2 regions of the Photobacterium sp. 2_MG-2023 genome follow, and region 1 is predicted to be linked to the other one. Evidence: predicted binding sites of a transcription regulator. Region 1 holds the regulator's gene; the other holds the start of a gene.
What was found. The regulator MetJ, encoded in region 1, represses methionine synthesis genes. The targets are predictions, from matches to a motif close to TTAGACNTNTANANGTCTAA.

Region 1 (10,571 bases):
ACATTACGGTAACAGCTGGCATCCGCTAAACTGCTGCCGCCAAATTTGTGCAACTGACGTGTCAGGGTCATTCACTGACCTCCGCCGCTTTGGTAAAGGCCTGAGCCAGATCGGCAATCAAATCATCGGCATCTTCCAGGCCCACAGACAGACGCAGCAGCGACGGCAAGATACCGGCCTCGCGCTGCGCCTCATCCGACATGGCACGGTGGGTCATGCTGGCAGGATGCGCAATCAGGCTCTCCGTGCCGCCCAGTGACTCAGCCAGAGAGAAATCGTGCAAAGACGCCACAAAAACTTCCAGTTGCTGCATGCTGCCGGCCAGCTCAAAACTCAGCATGGAGCCAAAGCCTTTTTGCTGCCGGGCCGCAATCTCATGACCTGGGTGATCTGCCAGGCTGGGGTGATAAATCTTACCCACCAGCGGCTGGGTTTGCAGATAGGCCAGCAGCCGGGCGGAATTTTCTTCATGGACACGCATACGTGCCATCAAAGTACGTACGCCGCGCAGGGTCAGGTAAGCATCAAAGGGCGCGCCGGTGGCGCCGATACAGTTGGCCCACCAGGACAAGTTCTCGGCGTGCTCGCTGTCTTTCGCAATCAGCACCCCGCCAACCACATCGGAATGCCCATTGATATATTTAGTGGTGGAATGCACCACGAAGTCCGCGCCCAGCGCGATGGGCTGCTGCAGCGCCGGCGAGAGGAAAGTGTTATCCACCGCCACCAGCGCTCCCGCGTCATGCGCCTGCAAACACAGCTGCTCGACGTCAATCACCCGCAACAAGGGGTTGGACGGCGTTTCAACCCACACCAGTTTAGGTTTTCTGGCCAGTGCTTCAGCCAGCGCCTTAGGGTTGCCCTGATCGACAAAAAGCACCTTGAAGTCACCTTTGCCGGCACGGGTATTGAACAAGCGGTAGGTACCGCCGTAGCAGTCATGGGGGGCCACAACCAGATCATCCGGCCCCAGCTGCGCCGTTGCCAGCAGGTTAATCGCCGCTGTACCACAGCTGGTCACCACACCACCCGCTCCGCCTTCCAGTTCCGCCAGAGTGTCTGCCAGTAAATTACGGGTGGGATTTCCCGAGCGGGAATAATCGTACTGAGGTAAAGTCCCTAATTCAGGGAAGCCATAGGTTGAGGTCAAGTAAATAGGTGGCACCACTGCACGAAATTGCTGATCGGTTTCAATGCCGCTGCGAACAGCGATAGTAGCTGTTTTCTTGTCACTCATGTAATTTGCTTCCTTGTTTCCGGGACCAGGCCAGAGGCCGACGAGAGTAAGATGCTTCAACCTTAGCGAGATTTAAAAAAGACGTCAACACTTCTAGACGTCTATATGTCTTTGCTTGTGGCAGTAAATGCCGCTAAAATTCCCCCCATACAATATTTCAAAACCCTATATCGCTGAGAAGGTAAACAATGGCAAAGTGGAACGGTGAGTACATCAGCCCTTATGCGGAACATGGCAAGAAAAATGAGCAGGTCAAGAAAATCACTGTCTCTATCCCATTAAAGGTGTTGAAAATCCTCACAGATGAACGCACCCGCCGTCAGGTAAATAACCTTCGCCACGCCACCAACAGTGAACTGCTGTGCGAAGCATTCCTGCATGCCTACACCGGCCAGCCACTGCCAACGGATGAAGATATCCGCAAAGATCGCCCTGACGATTTACCGGCAGAAGCTAAGGCCATCATGGACAGCCTGGGTATTGAGTACGAAGACATCAACGAATAATCAACATAACGCCTTGAGATAAAAAAAAACCAGCCATATGGCTGGTTTTTTCAATCATAAGCACACACTGTGTGTCATTACACTTCCATGTAACCCACAGGCATTTCGATACGGGCAACGCCAGATTCCACAGCCGCGACCGCAACCGCTTTGGCAACCCGTGGCAACAAACGCGGATCCATAGGTTTAGGGATAATATAGTCCGGACCGAACTCCAGCTTATCCACACCTGCTGCTTTAACAACTTCTGCCGGCACCGGTTCTTTGGCCAGTTCGCGGATAGCGTTCACCGCAGCCAGTTTCATTTCATCGTTAATCTCGCTGGCACGCACATCCAACGCACCACGGAAGATAAACGGGAAACAAATGACGTTATTTACCTGGTTCGGATAATCCGAACGGCCGGTTCCCATGATCAGATCATTACGAACCGCATGGGCCAGCTCAGGTTTAATTTCCGGATCCGGGTTTGAGCAGGCAAACACGATCGGCTTGTCAGCCATCAGTTTCAGCGACTCAGGGGCCAGCAGATCCGGGCCTGAGACACCGACAAAGATATCCGCGCCTTCGATAACATCTTCCAGGGTGCGCTTATCTGTGTTGTTGGCAAACAGTTGCTTATACTCGTTGATGTCATCACGACGGGTGTGAATCACACCTTTGCGATCCAGCATGTAGATTTTTTCACGCTGCGCGCCGCATTTGATCAACAGTTCCATACAGGCGACGGCCGCTGCGCCGGCACCCAGGCAGATGATCACTGCTTCTTTGATATCTTTGCCCTGCAGTTCCAGTGCGTTCAGCATACCGGCTGCCGTTACAATTGCCGTACCGTGCTGGTCATCATGGAACACAGGCACCTGGCAACGTTCGATCAGGCGTTTTTCAATCTCAAAACAATCAGGGGCTTTGATATCTTCCAGGTTAATACCACCAAAGGTATCGGCGATATTGGCCACAGTATCAACGAACTCGTCGATGGTACGGTGTTTCACTTCGATATCAATCGAATCCAGGCCAGCGAAACGCTTGAACAGCAGGGCCTTACCTTCCATAACCGGCTTAGAAGCCAACGGCCCCAGGTTACCCAAACCAAGAATGGCCGTACCATTGGTAATCACAGCAACCATGTTGCCTTTACCTGTGTACTTATACACATTCTCTGCATTCTGGGCGATTTCCCGCACCGGCTCAGCCACACCAGGGCTGTAGGCCAGAGCGAGATCTTCTACTGTATTGGCAGGCTTGCTTAGTTCAACCGAAATTTTCCCGGGGACAGGGTAAGCATGATAGTGAAGTGCTTGTTGACGAAAATCTTCAGACATAATTATTAGAATCCTGAATGGATGGATGTTCTGTTCGGTTCGGTATTGAACAATCAATCATATTCGATAGCAGCACAAAATCCTAGTTCGCACAAGCTGGTAATACCAAGACAATAACCGTGACAGGCCAGAAGATATGCAGGGGATGACAGGTTGGAGTCAATGACTACAAATAAATCAGTCATTAAAGGCGGGAAGAAACAGCAAATAGCAAAAAGGGACGCATATGCGTCCCTTTTCTCGACAGTGTCTTAAAGCAATTACTTGCTAGACAGAGCGCCGAAACGCTTGTTGAATTTGTCGATACGGCCACCGGTGCTCACTTGACGCTGCTTACCAGTGTAGAATGGGTGACATTTGTCACACACATCCAGGCTGATGTCTTTTTTCATGGTTGAATTAAAGACAAAAGCGTTGCCGCAAGAACATTTTGCGTTTACAGCTGTGTATTCTGGGTGGATACCTTGTTTCATGGGAAACCTCTAAGCTAAGGCCGTGTCGCTCTCCCGATCCAAAGCCGGGCACCACACGTGGTTAATAAATACTGCCAGGCCAAAGGCGCTGGACAAATAGGCGGCGTATGATAATCAATCAGCCGACACAGATCAACCTGCAATCGCAGTGTCGTCTTGCTTTGCCTCACCCCTTGTGCAAGGTACACTGCCATCTACCTGTAAGTATAAGTGATATCAGCCAATACCCATGACTGCCACCATTGCCAGGGTTGCCCTGCCCGTTCCGCTGGACAAAAGCTTCGACTACCTGATCCCATCAGGCCAACGGCCCGTGGTCGGTGGCCGGGTACGGGTGCCATTTGGCCGTCAGCAGCTCACCGGGATAGTGATTGCCCTGACGGAGCAGTCCGATTTTCCCCGCGACCAGCTCAAGCCCCTCAAAGCCGTTCTCGATAGCGAACCGCTGTGGCAACCGCCATTGTTTCAGTTGCTGGAGTGGACCAGCCGCTACTACCAGTACCCTTTGGGCGATACGCTGGCCAATGCCCTGCCTTCGGCCTTACGTAAAGGCAGACCGGCCAATGCCGAGATTCGTTACTGGCAATTGACAGAAAAAGGCCAGGAACAACCTCTGGCAGCGCTCAAACGGGCACCGCGGCAGGCTAAAGTGCTGACGCTGCTGCGCCATGGCGCGCTGAGTCACGATGCCTTACTCGACCAGGAGGTTAACAGCGCCACCCTGAAAACGCTGGCAGAAAAAGGCTGGGTCGACAGTTTTCACACCACAGCATCCAGCGGCCACTGGCCAACGGATTTCGCCGTCACCGAAGAGAAACCCCGCCTCAACGAAGAGCAGGCACTGGCGATTGCCAGTATCAATGCCAATCCGGGTTATGCCTGTTATTTACTGGAAGGTGTGACGGGTTCAGGCAAGACCGAAGTCTATCTCAACCTGATTGAGCCGGTGCTGGCCGCCGGTAAACAGGCCCTGGTGCTGGTGCCGGAAATTGGTCTGACGCCGCAGACCATCAACCGTTTTCAGCGTCGCTTTAATGTGCCGCTGTTCACCATTCACTCCGGCCTGAATGATACCGAGCGCCTCAGCGCCTGGCTGGCCGGGCGCGACAATCAGGCCGGCATCATTATTGGTACCCGCTCTGCCCTGTTCACCCCGTTCGCGGATCTCGGCATCATTATTGTCGATGAAGAGCATGACTCGTCCTATAAGCAACAGGACAGCCTGCGCTATCACGCCAGAGACATGGCCGTGCTGCGGGCCAGCAAAGAAAACATTCCGGTTGTGCTCGGTTCAGCCACGCCGGCACTGGAAACCCTGCACAATGCCAGAACCGGCAAATACCACCACCTGCATCTGACCCGCCGCGCCGGTAACGCTCAGGCCGCCCGTCACGGGGTACTGGACATGAAAGGACTCCATCTGGAGGCAGGACTGTCCGCACCGCTGATTGCCCGTATGCGCCAGCATCTGAGCGCTGGCAATCAGGTGATGCTGTTTCTCAACCGCCGCGGGTTCGCGCCGGCGCTGATGTGCCACGAATGTGGCTGGCTGGCGGAGTGTAAGCGATGCGATGCGTATTACACTTACCATCAGCACTCCGGCGAGCTTCGCTGCCACCATTGCCAGACCCAGCGTCCTGTCATGCCCCAGTGTCAGCAGTGCGGCTCGACTCAGCTCCAAACCGTCGGGGTCGGCACCGAGCAGCTTGAACACCAGCTCGCCAGCTTGTTTCCTGAGTTCCGTACCGTGCGCATTGATCGCGACAGTACCCGCCGCAAAGGCAGCCTGGACAATTACCTTGAGGCGGTCAGAAACAAGGAGTACCAGATCCTGATCGGCACCCAGATGCTGGCCAAAGGTCACCACTTTCCGGATGTGACCCTGGTAGCGCTGGTCGATGTCGACAGCGCCCTGTTCAGTAATGACTTTCGGGCTGCGGAGCGGCTGGCACAGCTGTTCATCCAGGTCGCAGGCCGTGCTGGCCGCGCCAGTAAACCGGGTGAAGTGCTGCTGCAAACCCACCATCCGGAACACAGCCTGCTTCAGGCCCTGCTCTACAAAGGGTACGACCACTTTGCTGTTCAGGCGCTGACAGAACGCCGTCAGGCCATGTTGCCGCCTTTTACTTATCTGGCACTGTTCAGAGCCGAAGCAGCGCAAAGTGAGCTGGCCGAGCAGTTTCTGCATCAGATGCGCGGCATTCTGGAGGCCAGCCCGCTGTTTGAGGCTCACACTCTGGTGCTGGGCCCCAATCCGGCGCCTCTCTCCCGCCGCGCCGGTCGCTACCGGTGGCAGTTACTGCTGCAGGCGCCCGACAGGAAAACCCTGCAAACTCTGCTGTCTGTGGCCCGTCCTGCCATTAACTTGCTGCCATTGGCGCGGAAAGTGCGCTGGTCGCTAGACGTCGAACCTCAGGATTTAAGCTGAAGATAAGATAATTAATGCGATTTGGATCACAAGCCCAATGTAATTTATGCTATTTGGCACATGTTTAAACCCGCATAAAGCGCCTACAATAACAGGCTTGTTGGACCAGGTTTCTGCACCGATTTGGCTGCGATCCTCCAGCATTATTGAGAGAAATGTCTTAGAGAGGAACTATTTATGGCGACAATGAAGGATGTTGCCCAGCTAGCCGGAGTCTCTACCGCGACTGTGTCGCGCGCTCTGATGAACCCGGAAAAAGTGTCAGCCTCGACCCGTAAAAAAGTCGAACAGGCTGTCATGGATGCTGGCTATTCCCCGAATTCCCTGGCTCGTAACCTTAGGCGCAATGAATCCAAAACCATTGTCGCTATCGTCCCCGACATCTGCGATCCCTATTTCACGGAAATTATCCGGGGGATTGAAGAAGCAGCGATGGAATATGGCTACCTGGTACTGCTGGGCGACAGCGGCCAGCAGAAAAGCCGGGAGAACTCATTCGTGAATCTGGTGTTCACCAAGCAGGCAGACGGCATGTTACTGCTGGGCACGGATTTACCCTTTGATATCAGCAAACCGGAACAGAAAAACCTGCCTCCTATGGTGATGGCCTGTGAGTTTGCCCCTGAGCTGGAGCTGCCGACCGTCCACATTGATAACCTGACCGCAGCATTTGAAGCCGTGAACTACCTGACCCAGATGGGCCACAAACACATTGCCCAAATCACAGGTCCCGACAGTGCCATGCTCTGCCAGTTCCGCTCTCAGGGTTATCAGCAGGCCCTGCGCCGTGCCGGCACAGAACTGAATCCGGCTTACACGGTAAAAAGTGATTTCACCTTTGCCGGCGGTGCCCGCGCTGTGACCACCCTGTTATCGCTGCCGGAGCCACCGACCGCCCTGCTGTGCCACAACGATGTCATGGCCATCGGCGCCATGCAGCAAGCCAAGCGATTAGGGATCAATGTCCCTCAGGACCTGTCTATCGTAGGGTTTGATGATATCCAGTTCGCCGAATACTGCGATCCGCCGCTGACCACAGTGTCGCAGCCACGCTATGAAATTGGCCGTCAGTCGATGCTGATGCTGCTGGACATACTGCAAGGTAAGGACATAGCTGCCGGTTCGCGCCTGCTGGATGCCAAGCTGGTCATCCGGGAAAGTGCCGCGCCACCGCCAACCAAGCCGCAATAGCCACCTCGACCTGAGCTGAAAAAATCACCACTTTGAGCAAAAGGTCACAGAATGATCGGGAAGCTCTGCCTCTGTGGCAGGTACAGGCTTCCCGACACTAGCCAGTGTGGACACTTCTTTGTACCATGTCAGACCATTAGTCCAACAATCATCAAGACATTGTGGCAACCAAAGATTACGTCAAGCGAGGCCGGGCCGCGAAAAAGCCCGCCAGAAGAACGCCTTCCCGCAGCAGTAAACCCAGTGGCCAGTTCCCGGTAAAATGGGCACTGATTGCCCTGTGCCTGGTTATTGCCCTCGGCTATGGCTTATATTTTCTGTCTTCGTCACCCAAGCCTGCAGCACCCCATGCGACCCCGGTTAAGCCGGCGCCGGTCAAAGACAAAACGCCGCCTGCACCAGCCACCAAACCCAAGCAGGAAACCAGCACCAAAGTCGACACCAAGCCTGTGACTGCGCCTAAGCAACAAGAAAAATTACCGCCTAAGCCTGCAGAAAAATGGCGCTACATTGAAGAGCTGGAAAATAAAGAAGTGCAGGTGGAAGCGAAGAAGGTTCCGGATAAGCCGGGTCGCCCTTATCTGATGCAGTGTGGCGCTTACCGCTCGCCAGGTCAGGCGGAGGAGCGCAAAGCCATGATTGCTTTCCAGGGGCTTACCAGCCAGATCAAAGTGTCTCAGGGTGAAAAAGGCAGCTGGTATCGCGTGGTACTCGGCCCATACCCTCAGAAACGCAAAGCCGAAAGCGATCGCAATATGCTGCGACGGGCTGGGATCGAACCTTGCGCCATCTGGTACTGGGACGCTTGAGTCGTTTGCTGACCTGATAACGGCTAACTACACTGATTAAGGATGCTGAAGCAGACAAAACGCTGCCAAGGCATCCTTTTTTATGGCCTCCACCGCGCAGATTGTTTCGTTTGCCTTGAAATCGGAAACCACCATCCCCAGATCTGCGGCTATACCCATACCGGCCCACGAGCCGGACTGATGCTAAGAGGTAATACCGTGACAACCATAGTCTCTGTACGTCGCAATGGAAAAGTCGTCATCGCCGGTGATGGCCAGGTCTCACTGGGCAATACCGTCATGAAGGGCAATGCCCGCAAAGTCCGCCGCTTATACAACAATCAGGTACTGGCAGGATTCGCCGGCGGTACCGCCGATGCCTTCACCCTGTTTGAGCGTTTCGAACGCAAGCTGGAAATGCACCAGGGGCACCTGATGAAAGCCGCGGTCGAACTGGCAAAAGACTGGCGTACCGACCGTAGCCTGCGCCGCCTGGAAGCCTTACTGGCCGTTGCGGATGCCACCGCCTCGCTGATCATCACAGGTAACGGTGATGTGGTTCAGCCGGAAAACGACCTGATTGCCATTGGCTCAGGCGGTAATTTTGCGTTATCCGCAGCCCGGGCGCTGCTGGAAAACACCGAGCTGGATGCTCGCACCATAGCTGAGAAGTCGCTGACCATTGCTGGTGATATCTGCGTTTACACCAATGACTTCCAGACTGTTGAAGAACTCGATACCCAGTAAGGATTCCCCATGTCTGAAATGACTCCCCGCGAAATTGTTCATGAACTGAACCGCCATATTATCGGCCAGGACAAGGCTAAGCGTGCTGTGGCTATTGCGCTGCGTAACCGCTGGCGTCGCATGCAGCTGCCGGAAGAGCTGCGCGTTGAAGTGACCCCGAAAAACATCCTGATGATAGGGCCGACCGGTGTCGGTAAAACCGAAATCGCCCGCCGTCTGGCAAAACTGGCCAACGCCCCTTTCATCAAGGTTGAAGCCACCAAATTCACCGAAGTCGGTTATGTCGGTAAAGAAGTGGAAACCATTATCCGCGATCTGACTGACGTTGCGGTCAAAATGACCCATCAGCAGGCCACCGAAAAAGTCCGCTTCCGCGCTGAAGAGCTGGCAGAAGACCGCATCCTGGATGTGTTGCTCCCGCCCCCGCGTGATGCCTGGGGCAAGAATGAAGAAAGCGACACCAATTCGGCCACCCGTCAGTCATTTCGCAAAAAGCTGCGCGAAGGCAAGCTGGATGACAAGGAAATAGAAATTGACGTGGCCGCCCCTCAGATGGGTGTCGAGATCATGGCCCCTCCCGGCATGGAAGAAATGACCAATCAGCTGCAGGGCATGTTCCAGAATCTGGCGGGCAACACCACCAAAAAGCGCAAGATGAAAATCAAAGATGCACTCAAAGCGGTGACCGAAGATGAGGCCTCCAAGCTGGTTAATCAGGAAGAGCTGAAAGAGCTGGCTATCCACGCAGTTGAGAACAACGGTATCGTCTTCATTGATGAGATCGACAAAATCTGTAAGCGTGGCGAAAGCTCAGGCCCGGATGTGTCCCGCGAAGGGGTCCAGCGTGACCTGCTGCCGCTGGTGGAAGGTTCGACGGTCTCGACCAAACATGGCATGGTCAGAACCGATCATATCCTGTTCATCGCGTCCGGCGCCTTCCAGGTAGCACGTCCGTCTGATCTGATCCCGGAGCTGCAGGGCCGTCTGCCAATTCGTGTTGAACTTGAAGCCCTGACCAGCGAAGACTTCAAGCGTATCCTGACCGAGCCGAATGCGTCGCTGACCGAGCAGTACCGCGCCCTGATGGCCACGGAAAATGTCACCATCAGCTTTACCGAAGATGGCATTGCCCAGATTGCCGATGCGGCCTGGCAGGTCAACGAGCGTACGGAAAATATCGGTGCCCGCCGCCTGCACACTGTGCTGGAGCGCCTGATGGAAGAGCTCTCTTATGATGCTTCCGAGCAGGGCGGTAAAGAGCAGATCATCGATAAAGCCTATGTGCATGCCCATCTGGGCGAGCTGGTGGAAGACGAAGATCTCAGCCGCTTCATCCTGTAACCCGAGTAGTTAACTTAGCCACTCGGTTATCCTTACTCAGCGGGATGCCAGATTATCGACCGGCATCTCGTTTTTTATCTTCTTGTTGCGCCAGAACAACATTCCTTTCTGTAATCGGGCCATACTCACACCCTATACTGTCTTTATCTTGGGATCATGGCTTTGTCCTCTCTTTCCGTCTGGCTGGATGCGACCCGGCCCAAAACCCTGCTGCTGGCCATGGCCGCTTTGCTGTGCGGTAACAGCCTGGCCGCTGCCCAGGGGCACTTTTCACCGGCGATCGCCCTGCTGGCTCTGCTGACAGCTTTGCTGCTCCAGATATTGTCTAACCTGGCCAACGATTATGGCGATGTACGCAAAGGAACGGATAACCGCCACCGACTGGGGCCGCAGCGCGGACTGCAGCAGGGCCGGATTTCCCTACCTGCCATGCGTGCAGCCATAACCGTGACCCTGACGTTAACCACCCTGAGCGGCATCGCCCTGCTCTGGCTGGCCCGACCGTCCCTCACCGTCTTGCTCAGCTTTATGGCCC
Region 2 (10,571 bases), on a different contig from region 1:
GAATAACGGGCCGGCCAGGAGCCTGTGGTAGGTATGGAGAAGGTTAATTTCATCCTGATCCAGCGCGTAGGGTGTGTCGTACTGGATCTCCCCCAGAGAGTGATCGGCATACCGCAGGGCAAAGCACTGGCGGTTGTCCGTTCCTTGCCCGTGGCGTATCAGGGTGGTGGTGGTTTCATGGCGCCAAAGCATGCGACTGATATCAATCTGTTTCTCAACTTCCAGTGCAAAGACTTCCAGCAGCACAGACAGCTCAGGCTTGCCCTGCATTTTTTGCAGGATAAGCAAGCGCTGATCCGCACCCAGCGGCTTGGCGCGGGTTCGGCAGGTGTCGGTTTGCTTTTTGTGCCAGATAATTGGATCCATGACTAATATCATTGATAAGCAAGGTTTTTAATATATGAGATTTTGGAACTAGATCAATAGAAAATGGAATGAAATGAAAATCTCCCATTGTTTTTATTCTAAAAACGAACGTAGCTCACTTTCTCTCTCCTGGGCATCCAAATAACCGAGATTAATCAGTGCGTGTATGTAATTGGGCTCGAAAAGTATATAGCTGGTAAGGGCGGCATCGTCCTTGGGACTGATGCCTAGTAAGCGCATCAGAGAGCGGGCGGCCAGCGGCATATGGTGATAGAAAGCCTGGGCCAGAGGCTCAAATGACTGACTCGGGTACAGGTGCAGGGTATCAACCGATTTGACCGCCATCTTGCGCCTTTCATCGTCTGGCAGCTTGCTGAGCAAAGTATTGGTGTATTCCAGATGCTCCAGCTCAGCGGCCATGGTATCACTGAAAATGGTATCCATCAGATGGCCTGTCAACATGCCTACGCCAGGGGCCTGAGTGGGATCTTGCGGCCGTAATCTTTGATTGATCAAATCAATGATCAGAATCTTATCTGCGCCCATTTTCATCGAAGGACGCAGTGGCGTCAGTTGGTGAATTGATCCGTCGCCATAGTATGCCTGTCCAATCCGGCTGGCCGGGAAGACAAAAGGGATGGCTGATGAGGCCAGCAGGTGCTCTGTGGTGATCAGTGAACGGCGTCCTTTGGATTTCGAATAGGTCCAGGGCGTAATACTCTGCTGGCCCTGAAAAAAGCTGACGGTTTTCCCGCTTTTATAGCTGGAGGCTGTGATGGAAATGCCGTGCAGATTACCTGCCAGGATCTGCTGTTCCAGCCGACCGTAATTATTGACCTGGTTCAGCAACAGGCGCAGTGGCCGATTGTCCAGTAACCCGAACGGCGGCCTGGGGTGATGTTCTGCCCGCAGCCTTGCCAGCAGTTGATGTGATAAATGCTGGGTGATGCCCCAACCACTAGAACGGAACACCCGTCTGCTGTGCAGGCGTGCCCAGATCCATTCCAGCTTTTTTACTCCTAATCGAAAACAGGATGCATAACAGGCAATCGCAGTAGCGTTAATGGCGCCGGCAGAGGTACCACTGTAGATGACAAAAGGGCTGTGATGGTTACGGGGATACCACTCAGAAATCGCTTTCAGTACGCCAACCTGGTAGGCCGCTCTGGCGCCACCCCCTGAAAGCAAGAGACTGATTTTTGGCTTTTCCTTGCCCATGCAAAACGTTCCACTCAAGATACTAAACAGATGCGACAGACACTGGTGGCGTCTAGTCTAGTGATAATACTCAGTTTATTTGTAATTTAAACTGAGTATATGTGGCACAGACACAAAAAAGCCTCCGTCCGGAGGCTTTTTTTAATATTACGGGTCAGCAAAGGCTTAAGCCAGCTTTTGCTTAATGAAGTTTGAAATGCTGCCGGCGGCCACAGGCTCTTTCGTACCTGTGCGGCGGTCTTTGTATTCCACTTCACCGTTTTTCAGGCTGCGATCGCCGATCACCACAGTATGTGGCACACCGATCAGTTCCATATCGGCAAACATGACGCCAGGACGTTCTTTACGATCATCAAACAGTACCTCGATACCGGCAGCCGTCAGATCCGTATACAGTGCTTCAGCAGCCTGCTGAACTTCTTCTGATTTGTGCATGTTCATCGGCACAATGGCCACCTGGAACGGCGCAATGGCATCCGGCCAGATAATACCGTTATCATCGTTATTCTGTTCGATAGCCGCTGCGACCACTCGGGTACAGCCAATGCCGTAACAACCCATTTCCATTACGGCCTGCTTGCCGTTGGCATCCAGTACAGTGGCGTTCATGGATGAAGAGTAGTTAGTTCCCAGTTGGAAAATATGGCCCACTTCGATACCGCGTTTGAGCAAGATAGTCCCTTTACCGCATGGGCTTGGGTCACCTTCAATCACATTGCGAATATCTTCGACACGACCCAGCTCTACGTCACGGCCCCAGTTGATGCCAAAGTAGTGTTTGCCGTCAATGTTGGCACCGGCACCGAAGTCGCTCATCACGGCAACGCTGCGATCAACAATGAAAGTGGCAGGCAGATTGACAGGTCCCAGTGAGCCCGGGCCGGCATTCACAACGGCGCGGATTTCTTCTTCTGTCGCAAACTCCAGTGGTTTGGCAACACAATCCAGGTTTTCTGCTTTCACTTCGTTGAGTTCGTGATCGCCACGCACGATCAGAGCGATTAACTCTGCGTCTGACTCTTCAGACGCTTTCACGAACAGTGTTTTAACGGTTTTTTCAACCGGCAGGCCAAATTGCTCAACCAGCTCAGCGATGGTTTTAGCATTTGGTGTATCAACCAGCTTCATCTCCTCTGCTGGCTCTGCGCGCTCGAAGGCAGGCGCCAGCGCTTCGGCTTTTTCGATGTTGGCGGCGTATTCCGACTCGGTAGAGAAGGCAATCAGATCTTCGCCACTTTCGGCCAGAACGTGGAACTCGTGCGAGCCGCTGCCACCGATAGAACCGGTATCTGCCAGCACGGCACGGAAATCCAGACCCATGCGACTGAAGACGTTGCTGTAAGCACGGTACATGTCGTTATAGGTGTCTTGCAGGCTGTCTTTATCCAGGTGGAAGGAGTAGGCATCCTTCATGATGAATTCACGTGAGCGCATCACACCGAAACGGGGACGAACTTCATCACGGAACTTGGTCTGGATCTGGTACAGATTCAGTGGCAACTGCTTGTAGGATTTCACCTCATTCCGCACGATGTCAGTGATCACTTCTTCGTGCGTCGGTCCCAGTACAAACGGTCGGTCATGGCGGTCAGCAATTCGCAGCAGCTCAGGACCGAATTTGTCCCAGCGGCCTGTTTCCTGCCACAGTTCAGACGGCTGAACCACAGGCATCAGTGTTTCGACTGCACCGGCATTGTTCATTTCTTCGCGAACAATGGTTTCGACCTTACGCAGGACACGCAGACCTGTAGGCAGCCAGGTGTACAAACCTGAGGCCAGCTTACGGATCATACCTGCACGTAGCATCAGCTGGTGGCTGATGACTTCTGCGTCGTTTGGAGTCTCCTTCAGGGTAGAAAGAAGATATTTACTGGTACGCATTGATGGTATCCGTTGGTAATTATGAGGATTAATATTGAGAGCAGTATATTAGCAGCGTATCTGCCTTTCGCCAAAGGGAACCCGAGGCTTATTGGCTGTCCGGTGACTTCAGTCACCGGAAAACAGGTTAAGTATAGTCTGTAAGGTCAGCTTGCCCGGAGGCGACTATTTGTTCGACCAGGACTTTATGGCCTTCAAACCGAAACAGTACGTTGTAGTCAAACAATAGTACGCCATAGCGCTTGTCATCCGTTTTCGCTTTCTTATAGGCCGGGCGGGGATCCTGCGCCAGTACTTCTTCAATCACCGCTTGTTGATAGGCTGCGTCTTCGCCATCAAGCTGGGCCAGTGCAGCAGGGGTAAACTCGACGGGAAGCAGTTCAGGTATCTCTGCCGCAAAGCCGCCACTGGCATCCGGCACACTGTCGGAATAGGGAATATAGGGTTTTATGTCAATGACAGGCGTACCGTCAACCAAATCCACACCGGCCAAATCCAACAGCACCTGACCTTTTTCATGCCGCACGCCGTTCAGCTTGATCGCTGACATCCCTATACCGTTAGGGCGAAAAGTGGCCCGGCTGGCAAAGACGCCGATGCGGTCATTACCGCCTAGTCTGGGCGGTCTCACGGTAGGGCGCCAGCCCGCCGCCAGGTTCTGATCAAATAAAAACAGCAGCCACAAATGGCTGAACTGTTCTATGCCTCTGATCGATTCCGGCGTGTTCGCATCGCCGCAAAGCACCAGGGTTGCTCTGGCACTGGGTACCAGGCCGGGCTGACGGGGAACGGCGAATTTCTCTTTGTAAGGGGAGTGGATGACACCAATTGGCTCAATCTGAAAAGTCATTTTCTCTGTCATTCATGCATGTCGCTGCAGATCATATCTGCCAGACCTTAGCACATCTCAATGTGGTGTTGCTGAAAATCTTGTTGTGGGAAAAGCGCATTAAGTGTTATGTTATACTATAACATTTAATGCGAGGAGGCATGATGAAACCAGGTATCCATCCCGAGTACCGTAAAGTGGTGTTTCACGACACTAGCGTAGATAAATATTTCGTTGTCGGCTCGACACTGAAGACAGATAAAACCATCACATGGCAGGACGGCAAGGAGTACCCCTACTTCTTGCTGGACGTGTCGTCTGAATCGCACCCTTTCTACACCGGCAAGCAGCGGGTGATTAAGACAGAAGGCCGGATGGCAAACTTTAACCGCCGTTTTGCGGCGTTTGGAAATAAGGAAGCACAATGAAGGTATTAAGCTCACTCAAAAGCGCCAAGCTGCGCCATAGAGATTGCCAGGTGGTCAAGCGACGTGGCCGCATTTACGTAATTTGCAAATCCAATCCACGCTTTAAAGCCGTGCAGGGTACGGTGAAAAAGAAGAAGTAAAAGACCGAGCTGTCTGATCAGATCATTGTTCCCCATCCAGAACAACAAAAGCCCCTTTGCAGGGGCTTTTGAACTTTTATCGGCAAGGTGTTGTGAGGCGATGGCTTACCAGCCTTTGACAATGCCGCCTTTGAAGATCTCCATCGCTGCATCGTTCACCGCATCAGACTGATATGCCTTGATAAAGGTCTGCACGTTTTCGGCATTCACGTTATCTTCACGGGCAACAATCAGGTTCACATAAGGTGATTCTTTGTCTTCCACAAAGATACCGTCATGATCCGGAGACAAGTCGATAGTGCTGGCGTAGGTGTTGTTGATAATGGCCAGTTTGACGTCATCCAGAGAGCGCGGCAGTTGCGGTGCTTCCAGTTCAACGATGTCCAGGTTCTTTGGATTTTCAACGATATCCAGCACAGTGGCTGTCAGGCCTGCGCCGTCTTTAAGTTTGATCAGACCTTGTTGCTGCAGCAACAGCAGCGAGCGGCCCAGGTTGGTTGGATCGTTTGGCACTGCGATCTGATCACCGTCTTGCAGCTCATCGATAGAAGCGATTTTGCTTGAGTAGGCTGCAATCGGGTAGACAAAGGTGTTACCGGCAATCGCGAACTTGTAGCCACGGTCTTTAATTTGCTGATCCAGATAAGGCTTATGCTGGAAGGCGTTAACGTCGATCGAGCCTTCTTCCAGCGCCGCGTTAGGTGACACATAGTCGGTGAAAGTGATCAGCTCAACGTCCAGACCATACTTGTCTTTGGCTTCTTTGGCGGCCACTTCAGCTACCTGCGCTTCTGCACCGGCCATCACACCCACTTTGATTTTGCTGTTGTCAGCAGCAGCGGTAGATTCCTGTTTTTCGCCACAGCCAGTCAGTGCCAGAGCTGACGCCAGACCCGCGACTGCAAAGAAATGTTTAATATTCAGAGCCATTGTACTTCTCCTATTGTTCAGGGAATCCCTGTACTTTGTTGTCGTTGTATTTCTGTAACTTATCGGTTTCGCCGGCAAGCCATGTCCGGCGGATGTGAGTTTTCTGTTGTGTTCCCGTCAAACTTATCTGTGGTCGACGCGGCGGACCAGATGATCCCCGGCGGACTGGATCAGCTGTACTAACACGACCAGCATGATCACAGTGATCATCATGACTGTGCCGTCAAAGCGCTGATAACCATAGCGGATACCGACATCACCTAAACCGCCGCCGCCGACTGTACCTGCCATGGCCGAGTAGCTGACCAGAGTGACCAGAGTAATGGTGACGGCATTAATAATGCCCGGCAGCGCTTCCGGCAGCAGTACCTTGCGAATGATTTGCACTGGCGTGGCACCCATAGCTTGCGCGGCTTCAACCAGACCGCTGGGTACTTCGAGCAGTGCACCTTCCACCAGACGGGCGATAAAGGGAATTGCGCCGACTGTCAGTGGCACAATGGCCGCCGCAGTACCGATGGAACTGCCCACCACAAAGCGGGTGAATGGAATAATGGCCACCAGCAGAATAATGAACGGGATGGAGCGGCCGATATTAACCACACCACCCAGCACTTTATTAAAGCCCGGGTTGGCCAGCAGGCCGTTGGGCTTGGTCAGGTGCAGAGCGACACCCACAGGAATGCCGATGGCGAAACCAATCAGGCCGGAAGCGAAGACCATCATCAGTGTTTCGCCTAAAGCGTCCGTCAGCAGACCAATCAGGCGTTCGTTGGTTTGCCACCAGGTGGCGATAGAATCAAGCAACATAACCCAGCACCTCTACATTTACTTTGTGTTCGCGAAGGAAAGCGATGGTTTGTTGTGTCGCTTCTTCAGAGCCAAAAAATTCCGCCAGCATCAGGCCGAACTTCACACCGCCGGCATAGTCCATGTCGGCACTCAGAATGTTGGCATCAATACCGAACTGCCGCGATGCCTGACTGAGCAGTGGCGCATCCACGGAAGCGCCGGTGAATTCCAGCCGTATCAGAGGGTAGTTAGTCTCTGTACGCTCTGTTTCCAGGCGCGCTTTATAATCTTCCGGTATCGACAGATCTAAGGTAGAACGGATAAATTCACGTGCCAGTTCTGTTTTCGGATGGGCAAAGATATCACCCACCGGACCTTTCTCGACCAGCTCGCCGTTGCCTATGATGGCCACTTCTGAACAGATGCTTTTCACCACGTTCATTTCATGGGTGATCAGCAAAATTGTCAGGTTCAGCTTATTATTGATTTCTTTCAGTAACTCAAGAATGGACTGGGTGGTGGCCGGATCCAGTGCGCTGGTGGCTTCGTCACACAACAAAACTTTAGGATCAGAGGCCAGGGCACGGGCAATAGCCACCCGTTGTTTTTGTCCGCCGCTGAGGTTTGACGGGTAGGACTGATGTTTGTCAGCTAAACCAACCAGATTGAGCAATTCGGTTACTTTGCGTTTGACTTCCGCTTTATCCGTGCCAGCCAGTTCCAGCGGCAGCGCGACATTGTCGAAAACGGTGCGGGACGATAACAGATTGAAGTGCTGGAAAATCATGCCGATTTTACGGCGAGCCAGTGTTAATTCCTGATTAGAGAGCTGAGTGAGATCGATACCATCAACAATGATGTGTCCTGAGGTTGGCTTCTCAAGCAAGTTAACGCAACGTATCAGGGTACTTTTTCCCGCACCGGACGCACCGATGACACCAAAAATTGTGCCTTGCTCAATGCTGAGGTTGATATCGCGTAAGGCGTGGATGTCTTTATCCCCGACTTTGAAGGTTTTATTGACCCTGTTGATCTCTATCATGCTGTGTCCTGCTACTGCTTTTTTAACTTGCTTGCTGTGTTGTAAACCAGCATAGCTTTATGGTCGTCATTTCGCCTGCATTAGTGTTTTTGTGTGTAGTTTAAGCGATAGACCTTGTCATCTTCTTGTGTTACCGGAATTTTTCCGTGTCATCTGTTGTGGATGCTAGGGTGTCTAGATGGCTAAGTCAATAGATATTTTTACGTCTAGACGGCTAAATCAAAAAACACTGCGATTCAGCCGGAAAAGTGTCAGCCAGTCTGCCTGAGGATAAAGAGATGATTCCGTGTGTCAGCCATGCCATAATTTAGCGAATTTGATTTCTATCTTTAGGTGATCGCTTGGCTAAGCCTGCTGTGTTTATTGATCGTGACGGCGTCATTAACGTTGATCACGGCTATGTCCATACTGTTGACGATTTTGAATATATCGAAGGGGTGTTTGACGCCTGCAAGAAACTGAAAGAGCAGGGTTACCTTCTGGTGCTGGTGACCAATCAGGCCGGTATTGCCAGAGGCATGTATACCGAAGATGAATTCCTGACCCTGACAGAGTGGATGGACTGGAATTTTGTCGATAACGGTGTTGAATTTGACGGCATCTATTACTGCCCGCATCACCCGACAGAAGGAAAGGGCGATTATCTGCAAGATTGTGATTGCCGCAAGCCCAAGCCAGGCATGTTTATTTCAGCCCGCGATTTTCTGAACATTGATATGGCCCGTTCAGTGATGATTGGCGATAAAACCGATGATATGACAGCGGCGCAAGCGGCTGACGTGGGCACCAGAATTCTGGTGCGTACCGGTAAGCCAGTCACTCAAGAAGGGGAGGCACTGGCTTCGGTTGTGCTCGACAGTGTCGCGGATGTCCCGGCCTGGTTAGCGGCCAGCAACTAACTGTCCGGCATCTTTAAGGTTCACAAAAACAGACACGCTCAAAACGTGTCTGTTTTTTTATATCTGTATAGTGACCACTCTGATGGCCTGCCAGGTGGGTCAGAATATCAGGACAGTATTTTCCCTTTGATACAGGGGGAAATATAAACTCATGTTTTTATTGTCAAATAGTGAGCAGGCTGCTGTTTGGATCATCATTAAACATTCAACCAACTGCTATACTGACTAGACCAAGGAACAGGCGGACAATGACAGGAGTCATTTACCTTCATGCTTTCATACTTTTTGCGCCGTTTGGTGCTGGTAATCCCCACTTTTATCGGCATTACGATTCTTATTTTTGCCCTCACCCGTTTTGTGCCGGGCGGACCGGTCGAGCGTATGCTGGCCAGTATTCAGGCGCAGCAAAGTATGTCTATGTCTCCTTCTATGGCAGGGGAAAGCAATGCACTGTCAGAAGATCAACTGGCCGAACTCAATGCGTTTTACGGATTAGACAAGCCGGTCTTTGAAGCTTATTCCGAGTGGCTGATGAAAATGCTGCATCTGGACTTCGGATTGTCGACCCGTTACTACGAACCTGTCTGGGACATGATTATGGACAGGCTGCCGGTGTCCATGTTCTACGGCGGTGTGACCTTTTTTCTCAGTTACTTTATCTCTATTCCTCTGGGTTACTACAAAGCCTTAAAACACGGCAGCGGCTTTGACTCCGGATCTTCAATTCTGATTTTTGTCGGTTATGCCTTGCCGGGGTATGTGGTAGGGGTGATGCTTATTACGCTTTTCAGCTATCAGCTGGAATGGTTTCCAATGGGCGGCTTTGTCAGTGACGATTTCGATGACTATGAATCACTCTGGCAGCAGGTTAAAGATATCCTCTGGCATGCCTGTCTGCCGCTGATTTGTTATCTGATTGGTGATTTTGCCACTCTGACAATGACGATGAAAAACAACATGATGGAAACATTGTCAGCGGATTATATCCGTACAGCTATCGCCAAAGGGTTACCCTTTTCGACCGCGGTTCGCCGCCATGCGCTCCGCAATAGTCTTATTCCTATCGCCAGCCACTTTGGCAACTCCTTGCTGTTCTTTATGACAGGGTCTTTCTTGATTGAGGTGATATTCAATATTGATGGGATCGGTCTGCTGGGGTACGAATCTATCATTGAGCGGGACTATCCTGTGGTGATGGGAATCGTTGCGATAAATGCTGCGTTATTAATGCTGGGCAATATCATTTCCGATGCTTGTGTTGCCATGATTGATCCCCGAGTGAGATTCGGAGCCTGAGATGCTGACACTTAGCCCACTGACAAAAAAGAAAATCCAGCGTTTTAAAACGATAAAGCGAGGTTACTGGTCACTGATAATATTATCCACACTGCTGGTGTTATCCTTCTTTGCCGAGTTTTTGATTAACAGCAAAGCGCTGATCGTCAAATATCAGGGGGAGTACTATTTTCCGGTCGTCAGCGATGTGCTGCCTGGCACTCAGTTCGGGCAGGAGTACCAAAGCGAGGCACAGTACCGGGAATTGCAGCAGGCTTTTTCGCAAAGCGATACGGATAATTTTGTGCTGATGCCGCTCGTGCCCTGGAACCCCTATGAACAGGATTTTAGCGGGGATTATCCTCCCACCGCGCCTGACGCCCAGTCCCGGCATTACCTTGGCACCGATACCATAGGGCGGGATATTCTAGCCCGGCTGGTTTACGGTTTTCGTATCACTATGGGTTTTGCCTTACTGACCATGGCTATTTCCTATGCCATAGGTACAGCTGTCGGCTGTGCGATGGGTTTTTGGGGCGGAAAGTTTGACTTGCTGGTGCAGCGTTTTATTGAAATCTGGTCAATGGTGCCTTTTCTCTATGTCATCATGATACTTGTCTCTATCACTCAGCCTTCGTTTACGCTTTTTGTCGCCATCAATGTGCTGTTCGGCTGGATGGGGATGACCTGGTACATGCGCACTATGACCTACAAAGAAGTGGCCCGGGATTACGTCATGGCCGCGAAGGCACTGGGCGCCTCAAACTGGCG

Region 2: metN (methionine ABC transporter ATP-binding protein MetN) is a predicted target of MetJ. The motif match lies at 7,825-7,844, and genes of this name have one in related genera.

The regions. Positions count from the first base shown of each region.
Region 1 is NZ_JAUOQQ010000004.1:147,226-157,796, reverse strand. Features, by position in the region: gene Q4491_RS05385 (bifunctional aspartate kinase/homoserine dehydrogenase II) at 1-71, opposite strand, end outside; gene Q4491_RS05380 (O-succinylhomoserine (thiol)-lyase) at 68-1,237, opposite strand; gene metJ (met regulon transcriptional regulator MetJ) at 1,426-1,743, shown strand; gene Q4491_RS05370 (malic enzyme-like NAD(P)-binding protein) at 1,821-3,068, opposite strand; gene rpmE (50S ribosomal protein L31) at 3,329-3,541, opposite strand; gene priA (primosomal protein N') at 3,771-5,969, shown strand; gene cytR (DNA-binding transcriptional regulator CytR) at 6,147-7,160, shown strand; gene Q4491_RS05350 (SPOR domain-containing protein) at 7,322-7,969, shown strand; gene hslV (ATP-dependent protease subunit HslV) at 8,168-8,695, shown strand; gene hslU (HslU--HslV peptidase ATPase subunit) at 8,705-10,036, shown strand; gene Q4491_RS05335 (1,4-dihydroxy-2-naphthoate polyprenyltransferase) at 10,193-10,571, shown strand, end outside.
Region 2 is NZ_JAUOQQ010000020.1:4,151-14,721, reverse strand. Features, by position in the region: gene Q4491_RS15450 (GGDEF domain-containing protein) at 1-366, opposite strand, end outside; gene Q4491_RS15445 (patatin-like phospholipase family protein) at 460-1,584, opposite strand; gene Q4491_RS15440 (proline--tRNA ligase) at 1,750-3,465, opposite strand; gene tsaA (tRNA (N6-threonylcarbamoyladenosine(37)-N6)-methyltransferase TrmO) at 3,593-4,315, opposite strand; gene Q4491_RS15430 (type B 50S ribosomal protein L31) at 4,459-4,722, shown strand; gene ykgO (type B 50S ribosomal protein L36) at 4,719-4,862, shown strand; gene Q4491_RS15420 (MetQ/NlpA family lipoprotein) at 4,968-5,792, opposite strand; gene Q4491_RS15415 (methionine ABC transporter permease) at 5,916-6,602, opposite strand; gene metN (methionine ABC transporter ATP-binding protein MetN) at 6,592-7,626, opposite strand; gene gmhB (D-glycero-beta-D-manno-heptose 1,7-bisphosphate 7-phosphatase) at 7,968-8,525, shown strand; gene Q4491_RS15400 (ABC transporter permease subunit) at 8,796-9,821, shown strand; gene Q4491_RS15395 (ABC transporter permease) at 9,823-10,571, shown strand, end outside.